2 regions of the Lysobacter sp. GCM10012299 genome follow, and region 2 is predicted to be linked to the other one. Evidence: riboswitches for the same ligand, from Rfam matches in the RefSeq annotation. Region 2 holds a riboswitch; the other holds the start of a gene.
The links. A riboswitch is a leader RNA that binds a small molecule or an ion and turns the genes downstream of it on or off. The one in region 2 is predicted to bind cobalamin.
Positions count from the first base shown of each region.

Region 1: linked by a shared signal. The riboswitch ahead of ACFOPO_RS07565 (ribonucleoside-diphosphate reductase subunit alpha) and the one ahead of btuB (TonB-dependent vitamin B12 receptor) in region 2 are both predicted to bind cobalamin.

Region 1 covers NZ_JBHRZC010000002.1:731,689-737,456, forward strand. The annotation lists gene ACFOPO_RS07565 (ribonucleoside-diphosphate reductase subunit alpha) at 1-1,410, opposite strand, end outside; cobalamin riboswitch at 1,762-2,000, opposite strand; gene ACFOPO_RS07570 (phosphoglycerate kinase) at 2,164-3,336, shown strand; gene ACFOPO_RS07575 (DUF3857 domain-containing transglutaminase family protein) at 3,400-5,436, shown strand; gene ACFOPO_RS07580 (tetratricopeptide repeat protein) at 5,433-5,768, shown strand, end outside.
Region 2 covers NZ_JBHRZC010000002.1:524,808-530,575, reverse strand. The annotation lists gene ACFOPO_RS06690 (efflux RND transporter periplasmic adaptor subunit) at 1-1,038, opposite strand, end outside; gene bioD (dethiobiotin synthase) at 1,200-1,889, opposite strand; gene ACFOPO_RS06680 (GAF domain-containing protein) at 1,938-2,423, shown strand; gene ACFOPO_RS06675 (TfoX/Sxy family protein) at 2,420-2,809, shown strand; cobalamin riboswitch at 3,010-3,245, shown strand; gene btuB (TonB-dependent vitamin B12 receptor) at 3,398-5,257, shown strand; gene ACFOPO_RS06665 (NAD(P)/FAD-dependent oxidoreductase) at 5,317-5,768, opposite strand, start outside.

The DNA of each region.
Region 1 (5,768 bases), 210 kb from region 2:
AAGCTTCTCGAAATCGAAGCGTCCGTCTTCGCCGTGCACCGGGCCCTCGGCGAAGAGCTCGACGTGGTGCGACAGGTTGATCGACCCCAGGTTGCATACCGCCGTCTCGTCCTGCGAGGTGACTTCCAGGATCTCGGTGCACAGGTTCGACAGGTGCACCACGTTGCCTTCGCGCAGGGTCTGGTTGCAGGCGCGGTTGGACTTGTCCTTGAAGTTCATCCAGCCGTTGCCGGTCTGTGCCAGCGTGCGCACCATGCGGCTGTACAGCTCGCGTGCCTTGACGGTACGCGACGCCAGGCCGGCCACCTCGGCGGCGTGGTAGGCGCGATCGAAGGCTTCGCCCCACAGATCGGTCAGCTGCGGCACCTTGGCCGGGTCGAACAGCGACCAGTCGCCGTCAGCCTCGACCCGGCGCATGAACTCGTCGGGGATCCAGTTGGCCAGGTTTAGGTTGTGCGTGCGGCGCGCCTCGTCGCCGGTGTTGTCGCGCAGTTCGAGGAACTCCTCGACGTCGGCGTGCCACGGCTCCAGGTACACGCAGGCCGCGCCCTTGCGCTTGCCACCCTGGTTCACCGCGGCGACCGAGGCATCGAGCGTCTTCAGCCATGGCACGATGCCGTTGCTCAGGCCGTTGGTCGAACGGATCAGCGAACCGCGCGAGCGGATGCGGGTGTAACTCAGGCCGATGCCGCCGCTGAACTTGCTCAGCTTGGCCACGTCCATGTAGCGCTTGTAGATGCTTTCCAGCGAATCTTCAGGCGAGTCGAGCAGGAAGCAGCTCGACAGCTGCTCGTGCGTGGTGCCGGAGTTGAACAGCGTCGGCGAGCTGGGGATGTAATCCAGCTGCGCCATGCGCCGGTACAGCGCCAGCGCGTCGCTGACGTCCTCGCTCAATGCGCAGGCGATGCGCAGGAAGAACTGCTGCGGCGTCTCGATCACCGTGCGCGCGGTCGGGTGGCGCAGCAGGTAGCGGTCGTAAAGCGTGCGCAGGCCGAAGTAGTCGAAGCGCTGGTTCAGCGTCGGGTCGATCGCATCGTTGAGCTTGCGCGCGTTGGCCTGGACGAAGGTCAGCAGGCGCTCGTTGATCAGGCCCAGGTCGAAGCCGCGCTGCACCGACTGCGAGAACGCGTGGATCTCGATGCCGGCGACTTCCTTCTCGATCACGCCGGCGAGCAGGCGCGCGGCGAGGCGGCCGTATTCGGGTTCCTCGGCGGTCAGCAGGGCGGCGGTGCGGATCGACAGTTCGTCGAGCTCGCGCGTGGTCGCGCCGTCGTACAGGCCGGAGATGGTGCGGGTGGCCACGCGCATCGGGTCGACGGCGAACAGGCCTTCGCAGTTGCGCGTCACCGCGCGCACGATCTTGTTGAGGTCGACCGGGTCGCGGCGGCCGCTGCGCTTGGTCACCGTCATGGTGAGGTTGGCGGCCGGCGGGGTCAGGGTGAAGCCGGCGGACTCTGTCTGCCCAGAGCCGGTCTGTGCAGTGGCGGCTGCAGGGGGACTGACGGCAGGCTTGCTCGCGGCAGGCGCGTCGGTGGTGGTGGTCATGGCAATGGCTCCGGTGCGTGGGCGCACGGCTGGTCGACCTTCCCTCGAAGGGCGACCTGGCGCGGTTCCGAAGCGTGCGGTTGCGGCGTCGCGCAGGCCGAGACGGGCCTGTGGTGGCGGTCACGTGCTTCGAACAATGCATCGAAAGCAACGGACGCCATCCTGCGACACCGACCGTCTTCCCTCCGAAGACTCGCTGGCCGGTCACCGCGCGGTGTGCAACGCGCGGTTGTCGGCAGGTCTTCGGGCTCTGGACGCGAGGACCGGGCGTGTGCCGCTGGTTCCTCACCTACTGACCGTCGCTTCCCAGGCCCATGCCCAGTGCCATGACGGCGTTCGTTTCCACTACCGCTGCGGGGCAGCGCCGGAGTTGGCCGCTCGCTCGTGAGCGTGGCCGCACCGGACTTCCCTTTTAAGCCGACCGCGAGGTCGGCACCGACGGCCACAACATAGTGGGGGTTGGGTGATCCGTCAACGCTAAATGTTGTGGATAACTTGTGAGTGAGTGGTGGTGCGGATTTGCCGTGCGGGGGTATCGAAGGGAGAATGCGCGTCTCGCTTGAACCCATCCCCTCCCAACCCTCCCCTTGAAGGGGAGGGCTTAAAAGGCCACTGCCCATGTCCATCCTCCGCATGTCCGACCTCGACCTCGCCGGCAAGCGCGTGCTGATCCGCGAAGATCTCAACGTGCCCATCGACGGCGGTCGCATCACCTCCGAGCAGCGCATCACCGCGGCCGTGCCGACGATGAAGCTGGCGCTGGAGAAAGGCGCGGCGGTCATGGTCACCTCGCACCTGGGCCGGCCGAAGGAAGGTGTGTGGAGCGAGGCCGATTCGCTGGCGCCGGTCGCGAAGCGCTTGTCGGAGCTGCTCGGCATCGACGTGCCGCTGGTGAAGGACTGGGTCGACGGCGTCGACGTCGCGCCGGGCCAGCTGGTGCTGCTCGAGAACTGCCGCATGAACGTCGGCGAGGGCAAGGACGACGAGGCGCTGTCGAAGAAGTACGCGGCGCTGTGCGACGTCTACGTCATGGACGCCTTCGGCACTGCACATCGCGCGCAGGCGTCGACCCACGGCGCGATCCGTTTCGCCAAGGTCGCCGCCGGCGGCCCGCTGCTGATGGCTGAGCTCGACGCGCTGGCGAAGGCGCTCGACAACCCGGCGCGTCCGCTGCTGGCGATCGTCGCCGGCTCCAAGGTCTCGACCAAGCTCGAACTGCTGTCGTCGCTGGTGAGCAAGGTCGACCAGCTGATCGTCGGTGGCGGCATCGCCAACACCTTCATCGCCGCGATGGGCCACGGCGTCGGCAAGTCGCTGGTCGAGAACGACCTGATCGACACCGCGAAGAAGATCATGGCCGACGCAAAGGCGCGCGGCGCCGACATCCCGGTGCCGACCGACGTCGTCGTCGCCCCCGCTTTCGCCGCCGATGCCCCGGCCACGGTCAAGGCCGTCGATGCCGTCGGCGCCGACGACATGATCCTCGACATCGGTCCGGACACCGCCGCGCGCTACGCCGAGCTGATCAAGGCCGCCGGCACCGTGGTCTGGAACGGCCCGGTCGGCGTGTTCGAGTTCGATGCATTCGGCAAGGGCACCGAAACCCTGGCCCGTGCGATCGCTTCCAGCAAGGCGTTCTCGATCGCCGGCGGCGGCGACACCTTGGCCGCGGTCGACAAGTACGGCATCGAGCAGGACGTGTCCTACATCTCCACCGGTGGCGGCGCCTTCCTCGAGTTCCTCGAGGGCAAGGAGCTGCCGGCCGTCACCGCCCTGAAGACGCGGGGCTGATTCCCCCTTCTGCCGCCCCCCTGTTCCATTAGTATTCGATGCAGGGAACACAGGGGGCGGTGGATGCGTATTGCATGGGGGTTGCTGGCATGGCTGCTGGCCGGTTCGGTGTGCGCGGGCGAGGTCGAATACCAGCGCGGTGAATACCGCTTCAAGGTCGCCGACGTGCCGGCGTTCGTGCAGCGCCACGAGGTGCCTGCGCGGTGGGACGCCAATGCGCCCGGGGCCAGTGGCGCACCGTGGCGCTTCTGGCTGTACGACGTGCAGGTCGACCATCGCCAGGGCCACGACGACTTCTACGTCGATTATGTCTACGAGGCCAAGGCCGCCTCGTTGCTGGGCGACGCCGGCCGCTTCCAGATCGAGTTCAACCCCGGTTACCAGCAACTGACGATCCATCGCGTCGAGTTGCGTCGCGCCGGCAAATGGCAGACGCGGCTGGCGCCGGAGCGCATCTCGCTGGCGCGGCGCGAGAGCGAGTTCGAGCAGGACCTGGCCGACGGTGAGGTCACCGCGCTGATCGTCCTCGACGACGTCCGTGTCGATGACGTCGTGCGCATCAACTACACCATCACCGGCAGCAACCCGGTGCTCGCCGGCAACACGGTCGACGCGCTGACGTTCGGCTGGCGCAGCCCGGTGCTCGACGCGCGCCTGCGCGCGGTCTACGACGGCGGCAGCGAGCTCAACGTGTACCGCGAGAACGATGCGCCGGCGCCGCGGATCGCCCAGGTCGATGGGCGCACCGAAGCATTGTTTGTCGGCCACGGCGTCCCGGCCCACGTCGACGAAGACAACTATCCGATCTGGTACCAGCCGTTCCCGGTCGCCTGGGTGGCGCGCAAGCGCAGCTGGGGCGACGTGGTGAACTGGGCGCTGCCGCTGTATCCCAAGGCAGGCGCCTTGCCGGCCGACCTGGAAGCGAAGATCGGCCAGTGGCGCAAGCTCGGCGATCCGTATGCGCAGGTGAAGGCGGCACTGCGCACCGTGCAGGAGCAGGTGCGCTACTTCGGCGTCGAGATGGGCGAGAACTCGCACCGTCCGACGCCGCCTGCCGACACCTGGACGCGCCGTTACGGCGACTGCAAGGACAAGGCCTACCTGCTGGTGACGGTGCTCGAGCGCATGGGCATCCGCGCCGCACCGGCGCTGGTGTCGACCACGCGCGGGCGCGGCATCGCCAACTTCCCGGCCGCCGCGTCGGTGTTCAACCACGTGATCGTGCGCGCGCAGGTCGGCGACAACGTGATGTGGGTCGATCCGACGCTGACCGCCCAGGGCGGCGATCCGCGCGACAGCGACCAGAGCCTGTATGGCGTGGCGCTTGCCGTCGCCGCCGGCGTCACCGCGCCGGAAGTGATCGCCGAACCGAAGAATGCCGACGTGCAGGTGACCGTCAACGAGCATTTCGTTCCCGCCGCCGACGGCCGCGAGGTGACGCTCGACGTGACCACGACCTACCAGGGCCGCACCGCCGACGACGTGCGCCGGTCCTTCGCCGGCCAGCGCATCGAGGAAGTGACGCGGCGCTACGCCGACTACTACCGCCAGCGCTTCGGCGAGGTCGCGGTGGCCGCGCCGGCCGCGGTCCAGGACGACCTCGACCGCAACCGCTTCACCCTGGTCGAGCGCTACCGCCTGCTCGCGCCGTTCGACAACGACGCCGGTGGCAAGGCGCTGGATGTCTACGCCGAGGCGCTGGACCGGCCAAGCGCACTGCCGCCGTCGATGTCGCGCAACGGGCCGCTGTTCTTCGGCCGCCCGGTGCGCCTGCGCCACGAGATGCACGTCGAGGTGCCGAAGGGATGGAAACCGTCCTTCCAGGACGAGTCGTCCAGCTTCGCCTCGCCGGGCTTCGCCTACCACCGCGACGTCAAGGTCGAACCCGGCAGGATCAACCTGGTGTACGACATGAAGGTGCTCACCAACGACATCAGCGCCGAGCAGGTGCCTGCGCATGTCGCCGAGTTGCGCAAGCTGCGCGAGAGCCTGTCGGCGCGCCTGCGCTTCCAGTTGCCGGTGGCGCAGCAGCGCGAGGATCGCGACCAGCGCCTGAAGTCGCTGCTCAAGTCGGTGATCGCGGAGACGCAGACGCCATGACCCGTCGCCTGCTTTGCACGTCCCTGCTGCTGGCGTTGTGCCTGCCCGCGACCGCTGCCACGCCTGCCGCGCCGGCCTTCGACGCTGCCAGTGCCTGGCAGCAGTTCCTCGCCAAGGGCGAGCTGGGCACGGCCATTGGCGCGTTCGACGTGATGGACACCGTCGGTTACGACGGCAGCCAGGTCAATGCCGAAGCGTGTGCGCAGCACCGCGACGACATTGCCAGGTCGGTTGCTGCCGCGCCCGTCAGCATCCTGGTCCGGCGCATTGCCTACCTGTGTGCCGAGGCCGTGGCCGATGACGCCGCGGCCGAGCGGGAGATGACGGTGCTG
Region 2 (5,768 bases):
GGCCAGGCCGCTGCTCACGACCCAGCTGTCGCCCTGCAGGCGATCGGTGACGACGTCCTTGCGCACGACCTTGCCGTCGCCGCCCACCACCAGCACGTACGGGCTCTTGGCATCGCGCAGCAGGCCGACCTGCGGCACGAGGTAGGCGTTGGCCTGTTCGCCGAGCGTCGCCTTCAGCGTCACGTAGGTGCCGGGCAGCAGGTTCTTGTCCGGGTTGGGGATGCGTGCGCGCATCGCGATCGCACCGGTGGCCGGATCGACCACGTCGCCGGAGAAGTCCATCGTGCCGGTGCGCTGGTAGACGCTGCCGTCGGGCAGCACCACCTGCACTTCGCCCTCGCCGGTGCCGGCGCCGGTGCGGGCGCGACGGATCTGCTCGAGCTCGGTGACGCTGACCGAGAAGTTCACGTACAGCGGATCGATCTGGTCGACGGTGGTCAGCAGCGTCGCCGTGTCCTGGCCGACCAGTGCGCCCTCGGTGACCTGCTGCTTGCCCGCGCGGCCGCTGATCGGCGCACGCACGGTGGCGTAGCCGAGGTTGATGCGGGCATCGGCCAGTGCGGCCTGTGCCTGCTTCACCGCGGCGCCGGCGCTGCGTTCGGCAGCGAGCGCGTTGTCGAGGTCGGACTGCGAGACGAACTTCTGCGGGGCCAGGCGACGGGCGCGGTCAGCGGCCGACTTGGCATTGGCATAGGTGGCTTCCGCCGACGCGAGCGCGGCTTGGGCCTGGCCGGTGGAGGCCTGCAGCTGGTCGGGATCGATCTGGAACAGCACCTGCCCGGCCTTCACGTCGGTGCCTTCGGCATACAGGCGCTGCTTGAGCACGCCCGGCACGCGGGCACGCACGTCGGCGCTGCGGAACGCGGCCAGGCGACCGACCAGATCCTTCTGCAGCGGCACGTTGCCCGGCTGCAACTTGACGACGCCGACTTCCGGAGGAGGCATGCCGCCCCCCTGTGCCTGATCCTTGCCGCCGCAGGCGGAGAGTGCGAGGGCCAACGCGGCGACCATTGCCACCGAGCGCGGGTTCTTGACCATGGGGGAGGACTCCGATTCCGTCATATGCGAGCGATGATGCTCAGATTGGTTTAATTCCTATACCGCCCAGTCTAGCATTCTGAGTTTTCCGCCCACCTCCCAGAAGTCACGCGGGGGCGATCACGCCGGATCAGGCACAAGAAAGCCCGATGCAGGGCGCTTCAGTCGCTGGCAGGTGCAAGCAGGTGCGCCAGTGCCGCAGGATCGGGCCGATCGCGGAACGGCAGGCGTCCCCAGCAAGGTATCGGCAAGCGGTGACGAAGCAGTGTGAAGTTGTCGTCGGCGCGCGCCATCATCGGATCGATGTCGTTGGCGATCCAGCCAGCCAGTCGCAATCCATCCGCGGCGATCGCGCGCGCAGTCAGGCGCGCGTGGTTGATGCAGCCCAGGCGCAGGCCGACGACCATCACCACCGGCAGATCGAGCGCGCGCACGAGGTCGGCCTGGTCGAGTTCGGCAGACAGCGGTGCCGCCCAGCCACCCACGCCTTCCACCACCACGGCATCGGCCATCGCCGACAGGCGTGCGTGCGCATCCAGGATCGGCTGCAGTTGCACGGTCACGCCGGCATCGGCGGCGGCAAGTTCCGGCGCCAGCGGCTGCAGCAGTGCGTACGGATTGACGTCGTCATAAGCCGGGCGCGGCTCGCTGGCGCCCTGCAGCAGCAGCGCGTCTTCGTTGCGCAGGCCGTCCGCGGTGACCTCGCAACCGCTGGCGAGCGGCTTCATGCCGACCGCACGCAGGCCGCGTGCGCGCAACGCGTGCAGCAGCGTCGCACTGGCCAGTGATTTGCCGATGCCGGTGTCGGTGCCGGTGACGAACCAGCCGGTACGAGTCTGGGGCCTGTTCATGACCGGCTCCCCGGTCGCTCGCTGGTAGACTGCGGGAAAGAGGCGGATATGTTCACCAGCGAAAGTCTAAGCGGCACCAAGCCCGAACAGTACGCACAGTTGCTCGAGCAGGCGCGGGCGCTGGTGCACGGCGAACGCGACCGTGTGGCCAACGCAGCCAACCTGTCGGCGCTGGTGTACCACTCCCTGCCCGGCCTGAACTGGGTCGGCTTCTACCTGTTCGATGGCACCGAACTGGTGGTCGGCCCGTTCCAGGGGCTGCCGGCCTGCATCCGCATTCCGCTCGACAAGGGGGTCTGCGGGGCTGCCGCGACCACCCGCCAGACCCAGCGGATCGCCGATGTCCACGCCTTCCCTGGCCACATTGCCTGCGATTCTGCGTCTAACTCTGAACTGGTCGTGCCACTTGTGGGGGGGGATGGCCAGCTGATCGGCGTGTTCGATCTGGACAGCCCGCACTTCGACCGCTTCGATGCCGACGACCAGCGCGGCCTGGAAGCGATTGCCCAGGCCTTCGTGGAGTCGCTGGCATGAGTATCGGCAAGAGCGGGGAAAAAGGCGGCGACAAGCTGCGCAACATCGGTCCCAAGTCGGCGGCATGGTTGCGCCAGGTGGGGCTGCGCTCGCGCGAGGACCTGGCCGCGGTCGGCACGGTCGAGGCGTTCATGCGGGTCAAGCGCGCCGGCTTCAAGCCGACGCTCAACCTGCTGTACGCCATCGAAGGCGCGCTGCAGGACTGCCATTGGCAGGAGATTCCCGACGAACGCCGCGGCGAACTGGTTGCCGCGACCGAAGCGGCCATCGCCCTGCTGCCGCCACCGCGCTACCGCCCGCCGGCCGGCCCGGTGACGACGACCCAGGTCGCCGAGGAAACGATGGCGATGCCGTCGCTGCTGGACGAGCCGGCAGACAGGGACTAATCGCGTCGTCCCGGCGAACGCCGGGACCCAGGCCCTCATGTTTTCCGTCGTCCCGGCGAAAGCCGGGACCCATCTGGCTCTGCGGACGCGGAAGCTACGTCCATGGATCCCCGCCTTCGCGGGGATGACGGTGAGGCAGGGATGACCGTGGGACGGGGATGAAGGGACAAGGGTTGAGCACCGCCCCAGCAGATCGCGTAGACTGCGCCCCGCTTCGAGGTGACCCGGCGGCGTCCTGCCGGCGGGTTGAAACGGGAAGCCGGTGACGTCCCAGCAGGGACCATTCCGGCACTGCCCCCGCAACGGTAAGCGAGTACAAGCGCTGCATCCGCCACTGTGCATGTCACGGGAAGGCGCGGCGCCGGAGAGAGCACGGCTTGCAAAGCCGGTCCTCCACTCGCGAGTCCGGAGACCGGCCTGGAAGCAGGGTCACGCGCCTTCATTGGCGGTGCCCACCCCTGGTTGCGATGCGGAGGGCATCGCGGCGGCGACGTTGGCGCCGTGCGCCCACACCGCAGCCTCGTTCTCTCTCCTCGCGACTGTCCCAGTTGCCCGTCACGGCCCGAGCCGTGCGTTGGAGATTCCTCGATGCAATTGCGTAATCTGTCCCTTGCCGGCGCGTGCCTGCTGGCCGCACCCGCGCTTGCCCATGCGCAGGACGCGACCAACCTCGACCAGGTCATCGTCACCGCCAACCGCACCGCCATCAGCGTCAACGACGCGCTGGCACCGGTCGAAGTCATCGACGCCGAACAGATCCGCCACAGCCAGGCGCGCTCGCTGCCGGACCTGCTGCGCGGCCGCGCCGGCATCTCGATGTCCAACCAGGGCGGCAGCGGCAAGCTGACCACGCTGTTCCTGCGCGGTGCCGAATCCGACCACGTGCTGGTGCTGGTCGACGGCATCCGCGTCGGCTCGGCAACCTCGGGCCTGACCGCGTTCCAGGACCTGCCGATCGAAATGATCGACCGCGTCGAGATCGTCCGCGGCCCGCGTTCGAGCCTGTACGGCGCCGACGCCATCGGCGGCGTGATCCAGGTGTTCACCCGTCGCGACAAGCAGGCCTTCGCCCCGCGCGTGCGCTTCGACGGCGGCAGCAACGACACGCTGGGTTACGGCGTCGGCTTCGGCGGCAGCAACGACCGCGGCTGGTTCGGTGCCGACTACCAGCACACGCGCACCAGCGGCATCAACGCCTGCAACGGCTTCTTCGACCCGGCCACGTTCGACGGCGCCGGCTGCTTCATCGCCATGGACTCGCAGCCCGACCGCGACGGCTACGAGAAGGATGCATTGTCGCTGCGCGGTGGCATCAACCTGACCGAGCAGTGGAGCATCGAGGGTCACGCCCTGCGCAACGAAGGCGACAACGAGTTCGACGGCGACTTCACCGACGGCTCCAGGACGGTCCAGCAGGTCATCGGCGGCAAGCTGCGCTGGCACCCGTCCGACCGCGTCGACGTGCACCTGACCGCGGGCCGCAACGTCGACTCGTCCGACAGCTACCTCGGCGGCGTCAAACTCCCCGACTTCTTCAGCACCGACCGCGACAGCGCGACGCTGCAGGGCGACTTCGGTGTTGCCGCCAACCAGCTGGTCAGCGTCGGCCTGGACTGGCTCAACGACAGCGTCGAGAGCAGCACGCAGTACGATCAGGACGAGCGCGACAACAAGGCCGCGTTCGTGCAGTACCAGGGCAAGTTCGGCGCGCAGTCGCTCGAGGCCAGCGTGCGCCGCGACGACAACGAGCAGTTCGGTGGCCACACCACCGGCGGTGCCGCGTGGGGCCTGGTGTTCGCCGACAACTGGCGCGTCACCGCCGGCTACGGCAGCGCGTTCAAGGCGCCGACCTTCAACGAGCTGTACTACCCGTTCTTCGGCAACCCGAACCTGCGTCCGGAAGACTCCGAGACCTGGGAGCTGGGCCTGGCCTTCCTGGGTGACGGCTTCAACGTCCACCTCGACACCTTCAGCACCGACGTCGACAACCTGATCGCGTTCGACGCCGCGATCAACCTGCCCAACAACGTCGAAAAGGCGCGCATGCAGGGTGCCGAACTGTCGGCCGACACCACGATCGCCGACTGGACCATCAACGGCGCGATCAGCTACCTCGACACCGAGAACCGCCGTGGTTTCTACGAGGGCAACGATCTGGCCCGTCGTGCGAAGAACAGTGCGCGCCTCGACGTCGACCGCGCCTTCGGTGCGTTCCGCGTCGGCCTGACTGCGGTCGGCGAAGGTTCGCGCTATGACGACGTCGCCAACACGCGCCGCCTCGGTGGCTACGGCACGCTCGACCTGCGCGCCGAATACGCCATCACCCAGGACCTGACGCTGCAGGCGCGTGTGGCGAACGTGTTCGACCGTGATTACGAGACGGTGGCGTTCTACAACCAGCCGGGCCGCGAGTGGTTCCTGACGCTGCGCTATGCGCCGGTGAACTGAGGTATCGGTTCTGTTCCAAAAAAAGGCCCGGCAATGCCGGGCCTTTTTTTTGCGCGTCGTCAGCCCAACCGATCGAACGAATACAGCTGCGCCAACGGGTGACGCCGCCGCTTGATGGCCGCGCAGATCAGGTCTCGCCCGACCATCGAATAGGTAATGCCGTTGCCGCCATACGCCATGGCGAACAGCACGCGCGGGCCCCATTGCGCGCTCGGGCCCATGAACGGCAGACCGTCCTTCGTCTCGGCGAAGGTGCCCGCCCAGGAGAATGCAGGGATCAGCGGTTGCAGGTGCGGGAACAGACCCGACAGCTTCTCCATCAGCTTGCGCGTTTTCTTGCCGACGCGACCATCGCGTCGCGCGGGGATGTCCACCGCATCATCCTCCCCGCCCACGATCACGCGGCAATCGGGCGTCGTGCGCAGGTAGAGATAGGGCCTGGCGGTTTCCCACATGACCGTGCGCCGCAACGGCGCCACCAGATCCGGATCGATGGGATCGGTGATGAACG